One region of the Pseudarthrobacter sp. NPDC058119 genome, then DNA from elsewhere that is predicted to be linked to it. Evidence: riboswitches for the same ligand, from Rfam matches in the RefSeq annotation. Region 1 holds a riboswitch; each other region holds the start of a gene.
The links. Region 1 has a riboswitch for thiamine pyrophosphate ahead of thiC (phosphomethylpyrimidine synthase ThiC). Riboswitches for the same ligand answer to the same signal wherever they lie in the genome.
Positions count from the first base shown of each region.

Region 2: another riboswitch for thiamine pyrophosphate. It lies ahead of ACFVTD_RS01645 (FAD-dependent oxidoreductase); the one in region 1 lies ahead of thiC (phosphomethylpyrimidine synthase ThiC).
Region 3: another riboswitch for thiamine pyrophosphate. It lies ahead of thiD (bifunctional hydroxymethylpyrimidine kinase/phosphomethylpyrimidine kinase); the one in region 1 lies ahead of thiC (phosphomethylpyrimidine synthase ThiC).
Region 4: another riboswitch for thiamine pyrophosphate. It lies ahead of ACFVTD_RS09490 (ECF transporter S component); the one in region 1 lies ahead of thiC (phosphomethylpyrimidine synthase ThiC).

Region 1 is NZ_JBHVTN010000001.1:16,994-21,198, forward strand. Features, by position in the region: gene ACFVTD_RS00110 (VOC family protein) at 2-877, opposite strand; gene ACFVTD_RS00115 (amidohydrolase family protein) at 975-2,057, opposite strand; TPP riboswitch at 2,137-2,244, shown strand; gene thiC (phosphomethylpyrimidine synthase ThiC) at 2,240-4,066, shown strand; gene ACFVTD_RS00125 (alpha/beta hydrolase) at 4,063-4,205, opposite strand, start outside.
Region 2 is NZ_JBHVTN010000001.1:365,564-369,768, forward strand. Features, by position in the region: gene ACFVTD_RS01635 (thiazole synthase) at 1-702, opposite strand, end outside; gene thiS (sulfur carrier protein ThiS) at 707-943, opposite strand; gene ACFVTD_RS01645 (FAD-dependent oxidoreductase) at 940-2,238, opposite strand; TPP riboswitch at 2,231-2,349, opposite strand; gene thiE (thiamine phosphate synthase) at 2,377-3,117, shown strand; gene ACFVTD_RS01655 (RNB domain-containing ribonuclease) at 3,157-4,205, shown strand, end outside.
Region 3 is NZ_JBHVTN010000008.1:64,463-68,667, reverse strand. Features, by position in the region: gene rpmA (50S ribosomal protein L27) at 1-82, opposite strand, end outside; gene rplU (50S ribosomal protein L21) at 144-452, opposite strand; gene thiD (bifunctional hydroxymethylpyrimidine kinase/phosphomethylpyrimidine kinase) at 715-2,235, opposite strand; TPP riboswitch at 2,243-2,339, opposite strand; gene ACFVTD_RS16720 (Rne/Rng family ribonuclease) at 2,489-4,205, opposite strand, start outside.
Region 4 is NZ_JBHVTN010000003.1:338,849-343,053, forward strand. Features, by position in the region: gene ACFVTD_RS09480 (energy-coupling factor transporter transmembrane component T family protein) at 1-449, opposite strand, end outside; gene ACFVTD_RS09485 (ABC transporter ATP-binding protein) at 446-1,990, opposite strand; gene ACFVTD_RS09490 (ECF transporter S component) at 1,990-2,613, opposite strand; TPP riboswitch at 2,681-2,821, opposite strand; gene ACFVTD_RS09495 (MFS transporter) at 3,047-4,205, opposite strand, start outside.

The DNA of each region.
Region 1 (4,205 bases):
GTCAGCGGACGGCGACGCGGATCCGGTTGCGCCACGGATCTTCGAACCGAAGCTCCGAACCCGTGTGATGGGCGGGCACCCCGGCGACCTTGAGACGGTCAGTCAGGGTGCCGACGTCGTCCCCTGACGGAACCTCGATGAGCACCTCGCCAAGTCCCAGGGTGTCCTTGCGCGGACCCGCGCCGCGGCTGTTCCAGACGTTCATGGCCATGTGGTGGTGGTACCGGCCCGCGGAAACGAACAAGGCCTGCCCGTGCCAGCCGGCGGTCTTCTCGAACCCGAGGGTGCCCACGTAGAAGTCCCGGGCGGTCTGCACGTCGCCAACCTGCAGGTGGACATGGCCCACGCCGGCGGCTGTTTGCCGCTGTCCCTCCAGGGACTCTTCGGTGAGGTGCTGCTCGAGGTAGCGCTGCGGCGGGAGCGCCAGGCTGTCCATGACCACGTCGGTCCCGTTCCAGGACCAGTTGCTGCGGGGGCGGTCCCAGTACAGCTCGATGCCGTTGCCCTCGGGGTCGGTGAAGTAGAAGGCCTCACTGACCAGGTGGTCGGCGCTGCCGGTGAAGGCCCGCGGCTCGTACTGGGCAGCCGTGGCGACGGTGGCGGCAAGGGAAGCCTGGTCCTCGAAGAGCAGGGCGGTGTGGAAGAGACCCGCCTCTCCCCTGCCGGGAAGGTGCAGTCCGGGGGCCGGTGCGAGGTGGACCAGCGGCCTGCCCAGGCGGCCAAGGTAGAGGCCGCCGTCCTGTTCGGCGACCACCTCAAGACCCAGTGCGCGCTGGTAGTAGTCGGTCATGACCTTCATGTCGCCCACCTTGAGCATCACGGTGCCCATGGCGAGGTCGGCAGGAAGAAGATCCTGGCTGTTGGCTGATGCGGTCATTGACGGCTCCTTGCATTGGCGGCCGTCCCGGTGGCGGCCTGTCACACATTAAAATTACTTGAAGCTTCAATATATTCCAAGTCCCGGGAGCCAACTGTCAGCGAATGATCCGCCCTCCCAGCACCACGTGTTCCAGGGCCGTAATGGTCTGAGGTGCCGCGCGCGGGTCGTCCCGGCAGACAACGACGTCGGCGCGGGCCCCATCCTCCACGCCGTCCGCTCCCAGCCACGTCCGGGCTGCCCAGCAGGCGGCGTCGAGGGCCGCCTCCATGGGCAGGCCGGCGCCGTGCAGGGCGAGGATTTCGTCCGTGATCCTGCCGTGCCTGATCACGCTGCCGGCATCGGTACCGGCAAAGATGCGGACACCGGCCGCATGGGCTTCCGCTACCCGCTCCAGCCGGCGTTCCCAGAGCGCGCGCATGTGGGCGGCATAACGCGGGAACTTGGGTTCCGCCTGCGCGGCAATGTCGGGGAAGGTGGCGATGTTGATGAGCGTGGGCACGATCGGGACGCCCTGCTCCGCGAACCGGGGCAGGTGGCGGGGCAGGAGCCCGGTGGCGTGCTCGACGCAGTCAATGCCGGCGTCCAGCACCTGGTCCAGGGTGTCTTCGGCGAAGCAGTGCGCCGTTACCCGGGCCCCTTCGTCGTGCGCCGCCTGGACGGCATCGCGTATGACGGCGGCAGGAAACGACGGCGACAGGTCGCCGGCGCTGCGGTCAATCCAGTCGCCCACGAGCTTGACCCAGCCGTCGCCGTCGCGCGCCTGCTTTCGGACGGCCTCCACGAGGCCCTCGGGCTCCACCTCCTCGGCGAAGCCCCGCAGGTAGCGGCGCGTCCGGGCGATATGGCGCCCGGCCCGGATCAGCACCGGGAAGTCCCTGCCGCCCTGCATCCAACGGGTATCTGCCGGCGAACCCGCGTCCCGGACCAGCAGGGTTCCGGCGTTGAGGTCCGCCTGCGCCTGGTCCCTGGCCGCCGCGGGCTCGACCGGGCCGGCGGCCCCGAGCCCTATGTGGCAGTGGGCGTCGACGAAGCCCGGCAGCACCCAGCCGTCCAGAACCCGGTCCGGAGCAGCCGCCGGCCGGGTGAACGTCAGCTTGCCGTCCACGGACCAGAGTCCATGCCGCATCCTGTCCGGTGCGGTCAGGACGGGCCCGCGGAAGTGGATGATGCCTGCCATGGTGGTGCTCCTTTCGATGCCGGTCAGGGTAGCACCACGTTTATGACAAGGCCGCTCCGGGTGCCTGTGGTAGCTTCGTTCCTGACCACACGGGTGCCCTTGCAGGGGCTGAGATCGGGCTGGCGCAGCCTGCGACCGTTGAACCTGTCCGGGTAATGCCGGCGAAGGAAGTGAGTATTCCCTTGAGTACGCAAAACACCCAGTTGAACCCTGCCCTTCAGCCGTCCGCCGGTGTGCCGGATGGCACTTCGGTGCCGCCGGTGACCCAGTCGCTGAAGTCGCACTCACTCGCCTACCTTGCGGATGAGGCGTCCGGAATCCGGGTCCCGGTGACCGAAATTGCCCTTGAGCCGTCACCCAATGGCCAGCCGAACCCACCCTTCCGGTCCTACCGGACCGCGGGCCCCGGAAGCGACCCCGTCCGAGGCCTGCAGCCCTTCCGCTCCGAGTGGATCACGGCGCGGGCTGACACCGAGGCGTATGGCGGCAGGGCGAGAAACCTGCTCGACGACGGCCGCTCGGCCGTCCGCCGCGGCGCTGCCTCCGCGGAGTGGAAGGGTGCGCAGCCGGTGCCCCGCCGCGCCGTCGACGGCCGGACAGTGACGCAGATGCACTATGCCCGGCAGGGCATCATCACGCAGGAGATGCGGTTCGTGGCCCTGCGCGAGAACTGCGACGTGGAATTGGTCCGCAGCGAAATGGCCGCCGGCCGCGCCATCATTCCCAACAACATCAACCACCCGGAATCCGAGCCCATGATCATCGGCAAGGCCTTCCTGGTGAAGATCAACGCGAATATCGGCAACTCGGCCGTGACGAGTTCGATCGCCGAGGAAGTGGACAAGCTGCAGTGGGCAACCCAGTGGGGCGCCGACACCGTTATGGACCTGTCCACCGGCGATGACATCCACACCACCAGGGAATGGATCCTCCGCAACTCCCCCGTGCCCATTGGAACCGTCCCCATCTACCAGGCGCTGGAGAAGGTCAACGGCGAGGCCAACGCCCTGACCTGGGAGATCTTCCGTGACACGGTGATTGAACAGTGCGAGCAGGGCGTGGACTACATGACCATCCACGCGGGCGTGCTGCTGCGGTACGTCCCGCTCACCGCGAACCGCGTCACCGGCATCGTCTCGCGCGGCGGCTCCATCATGGCCGGCTGGTGCCTGGCCCACCACCAGGAGAACTTCCTGTACACGCACTTCGATGAACTGTGCGGAATCTTCGCCAAATACGACGTCGCCTTCTCGCTGGGTGACGGCCTCCGCCCCGGTTCCACCGCGGACGCCAACGACGCCGCCCAGTTCGCCGAACTGGACACCCTCGCCGAGCTGACGCAACGGGCCTGGGAGTACGACGTGCAGGTGATGGTGGAAGGGCCCGGCCACGTTCCCTTCCACCTGGTGCGCGAGAACGTGGAGCGGCAGCAGGAACTGTGCAAGGGGGCGCCCTTCTATACCCTGGGGCCCCTGGTGACGGATGTGGCGCCCGGGTATGACCACATCACCTCGGCGATCGGCGCCACCGAGATTGCCCGGTACGGCACTGCCATGCTCTGCTACGTCACGCCGAAGGAGCACCTGGGCCTGCCCAACAAGGACGACGTGAAGACAGGCGTGATCACGTACAAGATCGCAGCGCACGCCGCGGACCTGGCCAAGGGCCATCCCGGGGCGCATGAGCGCGATGATGCGCTGTCCAAGGCAAGGTTCGAATTCCGCTGGGGGGACCAGTTCGCGCTGTCCCTGGACCCCGTGACCGCGGAGTCGTTCCACGATGAGACGCTGCCGGCCGAACCGGCCAAGACAGCCCACTTCTGTTCGATGTGTGGTCCGAAGTTCTGCTCCATGCGGATCAGCCAGGACATCCGGGACGAATACGGGTCCGCGGAGGCCCAAGCGGCGCTGGCGGACATGGCTTCCGGCATGCGCGGGAAGAGCGAGGAGTTCCTGGCAGCCGGCGGCAAGGTGTACCTGCCGGAGCTGCGGGTCCCCGCTGAAGGCTAGGACGCCCGGGCGGGCTGGCTCCTGCCGACCCCGCTGATGAACTGGCGGATGGACCGGTCCCCATCATGGGAGTCCTGGGGCCGGTGCCCTCCCGCGGCAACGCGGTGCAGGGCGCCGGTCTCCCGGAGGTACCCTGCAA
Region 2 (4,205 bases), 350 kb from region 1:
CTCGCCCATGAGTGCGGGGTTCTGCGCCCGCGTCACGGCCGTGGCCAGCAGGACGGCGTCGCAGCCCAGCTCCATGGCCAGCGCCGCGTCCGAGGCCGTGCCAATGCCGGCGTCCAGCACCACCGGCACCGAGGCGCGGGACACGATGAGCTCGATGTTGTGCGGGTTCAGGATTCCCAGGCCCGTCCCGATCGGGGCGCCGAGCGGCATGACCGCGGTGGCGCCAAGGTTCTCCAGCCGCAGCGCCAGCACGGGGTCGTCGTTGGTGTAGGCGAAGACCTTGAACCCCCGGTTGACCAGCTGTTCCGTGGCCTCCACCAATTCCACGGCATCGGGCAGCAGTGTCTGCTCGTCGGCAATGACTTCCAGCTTCACCCAGTCGGTCTCCAATGCCTCCCGGGCAAGCTCCGCCGTGAGGACGGCGTCCCTGGCCGTGAAGCAGCCTGCGGTGTTGGGCAGCACGCGGATCCCGTGGTCCACCAGCAGCTGGAACAGCGAGCCGGTTTCCGCCGTCGAGTAGCGGCGCATGGCCACGGTGGTCAAGGCGGTGCCGGAGGCCAGGAGCGCAGCGCCCAGTCCGTCCAGGCTCGGTGCCCCGCCGGTACCCATGATCAGGCGGGATCCAAGGGCGACGCCGTCAATCACCAGGGCGTCAGCGGCGCCGGGATTCCCGGCCGGGTTGATGGTGCTGGTTTCGGTCATGGTGTCAGCCTCCCTGTACTGCCGTGACAAGTTCGATGTCGTCGCCCTCGGCGAGCGCCGTGGCGAACCATTGGCTGCGCGGCACCACCTGCGCATTATGGGCGACGGCGACCCCCAGCTTCCCGCCGTCCGTCGCCTGGCCGTTAGGCGCCAGCGGGCGTCCGGTGACCTGGCTGACGAGGGTGGTGATGGAGGCGCCGTCCGCCACCGTGTGGGTGTTTCCGTTCAGGGTGATGTTCACGCTGTCTCCTTGGTGTGGTGGTTTGTGCGGGCAGCGGCCGGACGCGAGAACCGCTCCGGGCTGAAAGGCGCCCAGCGCGGATCGGCACGCCCGTCCAGCAAGCCGGCGCAGATGGCTGCGGCCGCGGGGGTGAGCAGCACCCCGTGCCGGAAGAACCCGGTGGCGATGATGAGTCCCGGGACGTCACCGGCCTTGGTTCCCGCGGATCCGGGGGGCGCAGGCACACGGCCCAGCAGCGGCGCGTTGTCGGGGGTTCCGGGCCGGGCCCTGGCGGTGCACTCCAGCAGCTCCAGTTCGGCAACGGCGGGCACCAGCGCCTGGGCATCGCGCAACAGCTGGTAGACGCCTCCGGCGCTGACGGCATCGGACAGGGCGTCCTCGCGCTGGGTGGCGCCGATGACCACGGTCCCGTCCTGCCGGGGAACGATGTAGACGGGGACGCCGTGAACCAGCCCGCGCACGGTGGACGTCACCAGGGGCTGGAGGTGGCGGGGAACGGCGAGCCGCAGGATGTCGCCGTGCACAGGGCGCAGGGGCAACTCCAGCCCGTCGGGCAGGCCGCCAAGGTCCCCTGCCTGCAGCCCGTTGGCCACGATAGTTTCCGTTGCCAGGACGGTGCCGCCGCCGGCGAGGCTGGCGCCGACGACGGTTCCACCCTCCCAGAGCAGGCCGGCTGCCCGGTCCGGCACGGCATACCCGTCCCCCGCCCCTGCCGCCGCCAGGCCGGGCATCCCGCGGACGGCGCCGGCGAGGGCCTGCCGCAGGGCAGCCACCAGGCGGCGGGGATCAACCTGGTGGTCAGCGGGCGTGTCCAGGGCGCAGGCTATCGCGGGGCTGAGGAGCGGCTCGCGTTTGCGGGCTTCCCGTACGGTCAGGGGTTCCACGGACAGTCCGTTGGCCTGCTGTACCCCGCGGAGGTCCATCAGTGCGCGGCGGTCCGCGGCGTCGGCACCCACGGCGAGTGTCGACGTCGTGAGGTATCCGGAATCCGCACCGGTGGCTTCGGCGATGCCTGCGGCGAAACCGGGCCAGCGGGAGGAAGCGTCAAGCATCAGTTCCAGGAGGTCCTCCTCCTGGTAGTGCAGTTCGCTGACGGGGGCCAGCATTCCTGCGGCGGCCCAGCTGGCACCGCTTCCGGGCGCGTCATCGATCAGGGCAACGGAACGGCCGGAGCGCTGCGCCTCCCAGGCGATGCCATGGCCCACCACTCCGCCGCCGATGACGGCGACGTCCGCGCGGACCATGGAACCGGGGGCGCCGGACGGCCCGGCACGATGGTCAACAGGAGTGCTCATGTGGTTCCTTCCCTACGCCGGCATTAACCGGATCAGGTCAAGCGGTCGGCTCTGACGCCCTCTCAGCCCGGCGCTTTGTGACAGCTGCCGCGGGCTCCCGCAGTACGTGCCCAGTTTAGAGGAACTAGGCTTGCAGGCATGAATGCGACCACCCCCTCCTTCCCGGCAGGTTCCCACGCCCCGGCTGCTGACGTGCCCCATGCCGAAGTCGCCAACGCCGGCCACAACGACGCCCTCAAGGCGGCCCGCCTGTACCTGTGCACCGATGCACGGACCGCCCGGGGCGACTTCGCGGAGTTCGTGGACGCCGCGTTTGCCGGCGGCGTGGACATCATCCAGCTGCGCGACAAGACCATCGAGGCCGCCGAGGAACTGGACCTTCTGGCGGCATTGAAGGAGACCGCGGTGCGGCACGGGAAACTCTGGGCCGTCAATGACCGCGCCGACATCGCCGTCCTGTCCGGGGCACCGGTGTTCCACATCGGCCAAAAGGACCTTCCGCTGGCCGCGGCGCGGACCCTGGTCAACGGCAACGCCGCCATCGGCCTCTCCAGCCACACCACCGGCCAGGTCGACGCGGCCCTCGAGGCAACCGGCGGCCCGTCCGGGCTGGACTACTTCTGCGTGGGGCCCGTGTGGGCCACCCCCACCAAACCCGGCAGGGCCGCCGTCGGGCCCGAATTGGTCAAGTACGCCGCCGGCGCCTCGGCGCAGGCCGGGGATCCCGTGCCGTGGTTCGCCATCGGCGGCATCGACCTCGGAAACGTCCGCGAGGTGGTGGAGGCCAGTGCACGCCGGATCGTCGTGGTGCGCGCCATCACCGAGGCCCCCGACCCCGCGGCGGCTGCTGCCTCGCTCCTTGGCGCGCTGGACGGCTGAGCCTGCTTAATCCCGGAACTTGGGGCTAGGCTGAATTTTGTGTCACATCATCGGTTGGCCCCCAACGTCCATGACCACAGGAACGCCTTGGAAGAGGCGTTGGGCCTGCTGCGGACCGAACTTGAGCTGCCGGGCCCGTACCCGGCCGACGCCGTGGAAGACGCCCGGGCCGCCGTCGCGGCGTTGACGCTGCCGTCCTACGACCTGACCACCGTCGAATTCGTCACCATCGATCCGGCGTCCTCCACCGACCTGGACCAGGCCGTGTTTATCGAACTGGACGGGGACGGCTACCGGGTCATGTACGCCATCGCCGACGTCCCCGCCTTCGTTGCGCCTGGCGGTCCGCTGGATGCCGAAACCCGGCGCCGCGGGCAGACGTTCTACGCTCCGGACGGTCGGATCCCGCTGCATCCGGAGGTGATCAGCGAGGGGGCCGGCAGCCTGCTGCCCGGCCAGGAGTGTTCGGCTTTCGTCTGGGACTTCACGCTCGACGGCGACGCGTCGGTACTGACCGTGGGCGTCCGGCGGGCACGGGTCCGCAGCCGCGACAAGCTCAGCTACAAGGGCGCCCAGGCAGACCTCGACGCCGGGACCGCGCCTCCCGTCCTGCGGCTGCTCCGCGAGGTGGGCCTGAAGCGGGTAGCACTGGAACGGGCGCGCGAGGGCGCCAGCCTGAACATGCCCGAGCAGGAAATCGTCCAGCTGCCGGACGGCGGCTACCGGATTGACGCCGTTCCGCAGCTTCCCGTCGAGGACTGGAACGCGCAGATCTCGTTGATGACCGGAATGGCCGCCGCGCAGCTCATGCTGGAGGGCAAAGTGGGCATCCTGCGGACCATGCCTGCCCCTGACGAGCGGTCGCTGCGGCACTTCCGGCTGCAGACCGAGGTGCTGGGCAAGCCCTGGGACGGGCACGTCAGCTACGGCGAATACCTGCGGTCGCTCGATCCCACAGACCCCCGCCAGCTGGCCATCATGCATTCGGCCGGCATGCTGTTCCGCGGCGCCTCCTACACCGCCTTCGACGGAACCGTCCCCGAAGACGGCATCCAGTCCGCCATCGGCGCCGCCTACGCCCACACCAC
Region 3 (4,205 bases), on a different contig from region 1:
CGCCGAAGCGCTTGACGCCGAGGTACTGAGCGTTGGAATCGCGACCGTTGCGAGTGGAGCTCGCGCCCTTTTTATGTGCCATCTGAAATGCCTGCCTCTAAATTCTGGGGAATCTGTTGAAATACCTGAACAGTAACCGGTGGTTACTTGATGCCGGTGATCTTGACCTTGGTCAGTTCCTGGCGGTGACCCTGGCGCTTCTTGTAGCCGGTCTTGTTCTTGAACTTCTGGATGACAATCTTAGGACCACGCAGGTCCTGGAGGATTTCAGCCGTAACAGTTACCTTGGCCAGGTCAGCGGCGGCGGAGGTGACCTTGTCACCATCAACCAGGAGCAGTGCGGGCAGCTCGATGGTGCTGCCGGCTCCACCGGCGACGCGGTTCAGGGTAACGAAGTCTCCAACGGAAACCTTCTCTTGGCGGCCGCCTGCGCGGACAATCGCGTACACCACTTGGGAACTCACTTCTCTCGACGTTTATTACAAAATTTGCGTGCGGAACCGACTCGAAAAAGCCAAGGTTCCCGCTGTGCCTCAACGCCGTGGGGTCATAACCCAAGTGTTGGCGTAAGCACCGAAGATCTAGAATACGCTAAATCCATCTACGGCCGCAAATGAGGCTGGTTCCGGCGGCCCGGGTGTGGTAGTAACCACACTCCGGCGGGCAGCACCGCAACCATGAACTCCATAATAGCGGCGGCGCTCCCCGCAGGAGTCAGGAATGCAGCCTCGGCGCGTCGAAGAATTCCACCTCGAGGCGGCAGGACTGCTTGAACGCGGTCAGCATGGCCTCCCGCTCGGCGTCGGAGGCCTTCCGTCCTGCCGCGTCCACGATGGCGATGGCCCGGCGCGTTGCTTCGGCAAAGCCTTCGTCGGCATACGTCCGCAGCCAGGCAGCGTAGGCGTGCCCTTCCGGCTCCCCCGAGGCAACGAACTGGCCGTGCAGTTTTTCGCCCACCTCGGCGTAGAGCCAGAAGCAGGGAAGGACGGCGGCGGCCAGGACGGCATAGCTGCCCGACGCCGACGCTGCGGTGAGGTGGTCCACGTAAGCCTTGGTGACGGGGCCGCGGCCGCCCTGGGTGGGCCGGGTGCTGAGCCAGGAGCGGTGCAGTTCCGACTCCACCTCCAGGCACTGCTGCGAGGACCCTGCCCAGAACAGCTGTTCCGCTTCGGAGGGGGCCAGGGCACTGGCGCGTGCCAACACCCGGGAGTAGCCGTTCAGGTACAGGGCATCCTGGGCCAGATAGTAGGCAAAGTCCTTCTCGGGAAGGTCCCCGGCAGCCAGGCCGTGAATGAAGTCCAGGGCGTAGATGTCCGCGAGGTCCTGTTGGGCTTCCTCCCACAGCCGGGCAGCGAAGCCGCCGTCATGCAGGTCCTGCCGCACATGGTGGAAGTGGTGCACCGGTCCGTTTCCCTGGCCAACCTCGAGTTGGTCCGAGTTTTCAAGGGCGCCGGCAAGCCATGGCTTGACGGTCAGGAGCGATGCCTCCCAGTCGCCCAGGCGTGCCTGGACGGTGGCCATTGCGGAGGACAGGGAACAGCCGGTGCCGTGGCTGTTGCGGGTGTCGACGCGGTTTCCCTGCACCTCCACCACGTCCTGCGACAGGAGGCCTGCGGTATTGACCAGCGCATCCGGGCACTCCGCACCCGCCAGGTGGCCGCCCTTGACCAGGACGGTGGCGCCGGTGGCATCCGCCAGGCGCCGGCCCTGCTGCAGCGCTGCCGGCCAACTGTCCGCAAGTTCCGCGCCCACCAGCATGGCAAGCTCCGGCAGGTTGGGAGTAATGAGGTGGGCCAGGGGCATCAGGTCCCGGAGCGCGGCCTCGGCGGACTCCCTCAGCAGCCGGTCGCCGCTGGTGGCCACCATCACCGGGTCAAGGACAACGACGGCGGGACGGACCTTCTCCAGCCAGTGCCGGACAGTGCGGATCACGGCTTCGTCCCCCAGCATGCCGATCTTGACCGCATCGATCGAGATATCATCGCTGACCGCGTCCAGCTGCTGGGCCAGGAAGGCCGCGGGAGGAACGTGGACTGCCTGGACACCGCAGGTGTTCTGTGCCGTCAGGGCAGTAATGGCAGCCATGCCGTAACCGCCGTGCGCGGCAATGCTCTTCAGGTCGGCCTGGATACCCGCCCCCCCGGACGGGTCGGAGCCGGCGATGGACAGTACCCGCGGGACGTCCCGGCCGGTGGACAGCCCGGTGCTGAAGCCGGAGCGAGCTGGCAGGGGCATGAAAAGGGTCGAAGACAAGAGACATCCCTTCGCCGGTACTAGCCGGACAGGTTCAACGGGTCTGGATCTCAGCCGGCCTGTGCGCGGCACCCCGTGTCGGTTCCTACCCTAGCCGCTGCCACGGGGCTGTGGTAAAGGTGACAGCGGCCAGATGCAGGAAGTCCCCGCCGCGTGGACTGTTCCCCCTGTACTTTCGGGGGGAATGGTCCACGAGACGGGGACTTCACCTGTCGACGCCGTGGCTTGCCGGAATTTACAGCTCCGACGCCGGCACGCCGACACCGAGGATGATGGGTTCCTCGGCCGCCTTGCGGGGTTCCGGCTGGTCCTTCGCCGGTTCGGGCGCCTTGGCTGCGTGCGAGTGCCCAGCGGCATCAGCCTGGACGTTTTCATGGTGCTGGACGGCAGTCTCGTTGGCGGCACCCTGGGCACGGCTGGCGGCCCGGTGGCGCCGGGGCCGGCGCTGCCGCGACTGCTCCAGCGTGTGGTCCGAATAGTCCTTTTCAGGGGATGCCCCGGGAGCGGCACCGGCGGGGGCTTCCGCTGCCCCGCCGTCGGCATGCCCTTCCGGCGCCACCTCCGCTGCCGGCTGCACGGCCTCTGCCTGCCTGGCAGGCGCGTTCTCCACGGGAGAAGCCGGCTGGCCCAGGTGGGCGAATGCTTCCGCAAGGCGGTCCAGCGTCAGGGCAGGCTTCGGATGCTGTTCCCCGGCGTGCTCCACGAACGGAAGCGGGACTTCCTCGCCGCCGAACGTCAGGACCGCTGCGGGACGTGCCGGGGCGTCGGCGTCGTGCTTCTCCTCAACGGGAACCGGCGCGGGCTCCACGGACGGCACCTGCCGGGCTGCCGCCACCTCGTCGTCATGCAGGTGGGCTGCATGCGCGGCCGCGGCGATGTTCGCCAGGGCAAGCCTGGTTGCCTCAGCCTTGGCGTGCCGCTCGGCGTCGGAGGGGTCCGGCTGGACGGTGTGGACATGGACGGCAGGTGCCGGGGCGGCCTCGGGCTGCTGGCCGCCGCGTCCCCGCCGCCGCTTGCGTTCGGACCGGACACCGGGCTGGCCGTTGTCGTTCCGCTGCGCTTCCGGACGGGTCTCCGCGCGGGCTTCGGGACGGTTGTCGGTGCGCTGGACGTGGTGCTCGGCCGCCACGATGTTGGCGCGGCGGTGCTCCACGGGATCGTCGTGGGTCACGACGCCCCGGCCGGCGCAGGCTTCGCACTGCTCACCAAAGACTTCCAGCAGGCCCGTGCCCATGCGTTTACGGGTCATCTGGACCAGGCCGAGTGAGGTCACCTCGGCAACCTGGTGCTTGGTCCGGTCCCGGCCCAGGCACTCGACCAGGCGGCGGAGGACCAGGTCGCGGTTCGATTCGAGCACCATGTCGATGAAGTCGATCACGATGATGCCGCCGATGTCGCGCAGCCGGAGCTGGCGCACCACTTCCTCGGCCGCTTCGAGGTTGTTCTTGGTGACGGTTTCCTCGAGGTTGCCGCCGCTGCCGGTGAACTTGCCCGTATTGACGTCCACCACGGTCATGGCCTCGGTGCGGTCGATCACCAGGGAGCCGCCGGAGGGCAGGAAGACCTTCCGCTCGAGGGCTTTGTGGATCTGCTCGTCGATGCGCCAGGCGGAGAAGATGTCCTGGTCCTTGGTCCACTTCTCCAGCCGGCCCACCAGGTCCGGCGCCACGTAGGTGACGTAGGCCTCGATGGTGTCCCAGGCCTCCTCGCCGGAAACGATGAGCTTGGAGAAGTCCTCGTTGAAGACGTCGCGGACCACCTTGATGGTGAGATCAGGTTCGCCGTAAAGGAGCTCGGGGGCCAGGATCTTGGTGGACGTGGACTGGCTTTCGATGCCTTCCCACTGGGCGCGCAGCCGATTGATGTCGTGCGTGAGCTCTTCCTCGGAAGCGCCCTCGGCGGCGGTGCGGACAATGACGCCGGCGTGTTCGGGCAGGCGGTCCTTGAGGATG
Region 4 (4,205 bases), on a different contig from region 1:
AGGACGAACCGGTGGGGCAGCCGGGCCTTCTGCGCCAGTGCATCGGCGAGATCAGTGGGGTCGGTGCAGCTCATCAGGAGCACTGCCGGGAGGGCGATCGCAAAGCCGCGCAGGAGGAAGCCGATGCCCAGCTGGAGGGAACCCTCGCTCATGCTCCAGATGCCGACGTCGAGCAGGATCCTTCCGCTGTCCGGCGCCAGGATGGCGGTACTCCAGCCGCCGATGGCTGCGGCGAGGATCAACGGCCATCCGCGCTGCCACAGCAGGGACACGGTGAGCCCGGCCAGGGGAAACAGCATCAGTTCGAAGACCAGGGCCACTGAGGCGGACACCCAGTCGATGGACAGCGCCAGGACCGCCGTGATGAGCAGGACCGCCGCGAACTTGCTGAGTGGATTGGCGCGGGCCAGGAGGGCGCGGTTGCCGCCCAAGGTGAGTTCCTGCCTCATGGTGCCACCGCTTCCGTGGCGGCCATCCGCAGTTCCGTTCCGCCCAGGGCGCCGGTGAACTCGGCGTCGTGGGTCACGGAAACCACCGCCGTGCCGGCATCCAGGAGCTCGGACAGGAAGGATGCGAGTTCGGCCCAGGTATTGGCATCCTGCCCAAAAGTGGGCTCGTCCAGGATCAGCACCTGGGGGCTGGCGGCAAGGACGGTGGCCACCGAGAGGCGGCGCTTTTCCCCGCCGGAGAGCGTATAGGGGTTGGCGTCCACCAGCTGGGTGAGCCGCAGGCGCTCCAGCAGTTCGTCCACCCTGTCTTCGCCGTGCCCCAGGTGCTTCGGGCCGAACTGCAGTTCGTCCAGCACCTTCCCGGTGACGAACTGGTGTTCCGGTTCCTGGAAGACCGTGCCCACCCGTGAAATCAGTTGCTCGGCCTTCCATTTGTAGGGGTCGATGCCGGCGCCCCGGCTGAGGTCCAGCGTGGCGGACACCGTCCCTGCCACGGGCTCCAGCAGGCCGGCCAGGGTCAGGGCGAACGTCGACTTGCCGGCGCCGTTGGGACCGGTGATGGCCAGGGCCTGCCCGGCGCGGACCTGGGCGGCCACGCCCTCCTGGACCGGCACCGGCGGTGTCTTCCGAAAACCCTGGCGGCGCGGACGCTCCCGGGACACGGCCAGCTGCTCAGCGGCCAGCAGGAGGGTGCCCGTTCCGTGGGCCGGGACGGCGGCGCGCGAACGGGTGGCCGGGACGTACCCGGGGACCCACACGCCGGCAGCGGCCAGCATGGTCCGCGCCTCGTTGAGCACGTGGTCCGGCGGGCCGTCCAGGAGCACGGCGGGCTCGCTGGCGGAGCCGGGCTGCAGGACCACGATCCGGTCCACCAGGTCCTTCCACACGGACACGCGGTGCTCCACGACCACCAGGGTGGCGCCGGTTTTGTCCAGGGAGCGGGCCACGGCGTCCCGGACTTCGAGCACGCCGTCCGGGTCCAGGTTGGCGGTGGGTTCGTCCAGCAGGATCAGGCCGGGGCGCATCGCCAAGATGCCAGCGAGCGCCAGGCGCTGCTTTTGGCCGCCGGACAGGGCCGACGTCGGGTGGTCAAGCGGGAGGTGGGAGAGTCCGACGTCGGCCAGCGCTGCCTGCACGCGGGGCCAGATCGCGTCGCGGGGCACCGCGAGGTTTTCGGCGCCGAAGGCGGCGTCGTCCCCCACCCGGGAGAGGACCACCTGCGTCTCGGGGTCCTGCTGCATCAGGCCGGCGCGGCCGCGCTGGGAGCGGGGCGCGGCGCCGTCCACCAGGAGCGAACCGGACTCGTCGGCGTCGCCTGCCTCGCCGTCGTCGTTGATGTCTCCCAGGACGCCGGCCAGCGCGTGCAGCAGCGTGGACTTCCCGGCGCCGGAGGGGCCGAGCAGCAGCACCCGCTCCCCGGGGGCGATGTCCAGGTCGAGGCCGTGGACGGCGGGTTTGGCCCGGCCGGCGTGCCGCCAGCCCCAGCCGCGGGCGGTGACGGCGGCGGGGCGGACCGCGCCGGAGTCCTGGGAGGGTGCCATCAGGAGAAGACGGGCTCCGTGGCGGCCTTGCGGGACGCGAAGGAGCTCAGGACGCCGGTGCGGGCCAGGCCGCGGGTGGCGAGCCAGGCCAGCGCGCCGGCCAGGATGGCTCCGGAAATGGTGGTGAGGACAATGTAGGCCAGCTTGTCCGCGCCGGAGTAGGCGATGTTCCAGCCCCACGGTGCAAACGAATCGTTCAGGCCGCAGAAGAATCCGGCCGCAGCGCCTGCCAGCAGGGACACGGGCAGGTTGAATTTCCGGTACACGAAGATTGCGAAGATGATTTCCGCGCCCAGGCCCTGGATGAAACCGGAGAAGAGGACCGAAGCGCCGTACTGGGAGCCCATGAGCAGCTCTCCGGTGGCGGCCACGGTTTCGCAGAACAGGGCAGCCCCGGGCTTGCGGATGATGAGCATCCCGAGCACGCCTGGAATCATCCATCCGCCGGCGAGCAGCCCGGTGAGGGGTGGGTAGGCGGCGTTCATGGGAGCGGACAGGGCGGCGGCGCCCTGGTCCCAGGCCCAGAAGATGACGCCGCCGGCGATGGCCACCAGGGCGGCGACGACGATGTCCACGACGCGCCAGGACTTGCTGGTGGTCTTCTTGATTGCTGCAGTGCTCATGTGATCCTCCTGGGAAACAGGAGGGGAAAGTGGACCCGGCCGGCGGCCTGTGGCCGTGGAACCGCGACACTTTGAGAACTCGACTCCCTTGCGCCGGTACTAACCGGATCAGGTTCGAGGGTCTGCGGCTGTCCGCACTCTCAGCGCCCACCTGCGGTGCCCGGCTGGTGCCAGGTTGCCCGACGGCGGCGCTCCCCTGTCGTTTTTAGTGTTGCTTTTGGTGTGGGTAACGCTTGTTGGTGTGCCCGGTTGGGCGAGGTCAAGTTTACACCTGGCAGGGCTGGATTGCGGGGCCCCGTGCGCCAATCCGCCGGATATGACCGGGTCCGGTCTGGAATGCGCCGCGCGCCGGCCGGAAGGCAACCTTAACTGCCAATGGCAGCGGCACGGACCCAAGGAGGTTCCAGCCGCTGCCGTGGAGGCGGTTTGTCGTTTAGGGCGAGAGCTCTTCGAGGACCCGGCCTTTGGTTTCGATGGCGAAGAAGATAGTGATCAGGCCGCCGATGAGGGCGACTGCTGCGAAGACGGTGAAGACGAAGCTGATGCCGTAGTTGTCGACGATGTAGCCCACAAGGATGGGCCCGATCGCTGAGCCGGCGCGGAGCCAGGCGCTGCCGAAACCGGTTCCGATGGCGCGCAGCCGGGTGGGGTAGAGCTCGGCGGAGTAGAGGTACAGGGAGAAGGAGATGGTTTGGAGGATGGCGTAGGCGATGCTGGCGAACACCACCACTTGGGTGGCGGAGACGGCGCCGAGGGCGGTGAGGACGACGAGCGGCACCGTGGCGGCGAGGAATGCCCACGAGTACCAGCGTTTGCGGCCGACGCGGTCGATGAGCAGTGCGCAGACGATCGACGCGACGACGCCTACTGCCGACGTGACCCAGCCGTAGGCGAGGCTGGTTTGCAGCGGAAGGTTGAAGGTCTGCTTGTAAAGCGTGGGGAGCCAGGTGATAAGGCCGTTGTTGACCATGTAGACGCAGATCCAGAGCATCCAGATCATGAAGGTGCGCTTCTTGTAGATCCCGGAAAACAGTTCTCGCCAGCTGGTGCGGGCCGTTGCCTTCGGATCCACGGGGCGGACGACAGGATCGGAGAGGGTGTGTCCGGCTTTTCGCGCTTCCTTTTCCAGCATGGCGACGACTGTCTCGGCCTTGTGGATGTGGCCCCTGGAGGCAAGCCAGCGCGGGGATTCGGGCATGAGCCAGCGCATGGGGATGGTGAGGAGGGCGGGGATGATGCCGACGATGAACATGGCCTTCCAGCCAACGACCGGGACGAGGAAGTACCCGGCGATGCCGGCGAACATGAGGCCGACGGGGAAGATGACCTCGTAGAGGAGGAAGAAGCGGCCGCGCTTTTTGGCGCCGACGAATTCGTTGATGTAGGCGCTGGCGACCGGCACTTCGCCGCCGGTGCCGATGCCTTGGAGGAACCGGAAGATGATCATTGACGTGGCACCCCATGCGAAAAGGCAGGCGACGTCCATGGAGACGAAAAGCAGGATGGTGATGAGCAGGACTGGAAGGCGTCCGATGCGTTCGGCGAGTTGGCCGAAGAAGAGTGATCCGAAGATTTGCCCGACGTAGCCGGCG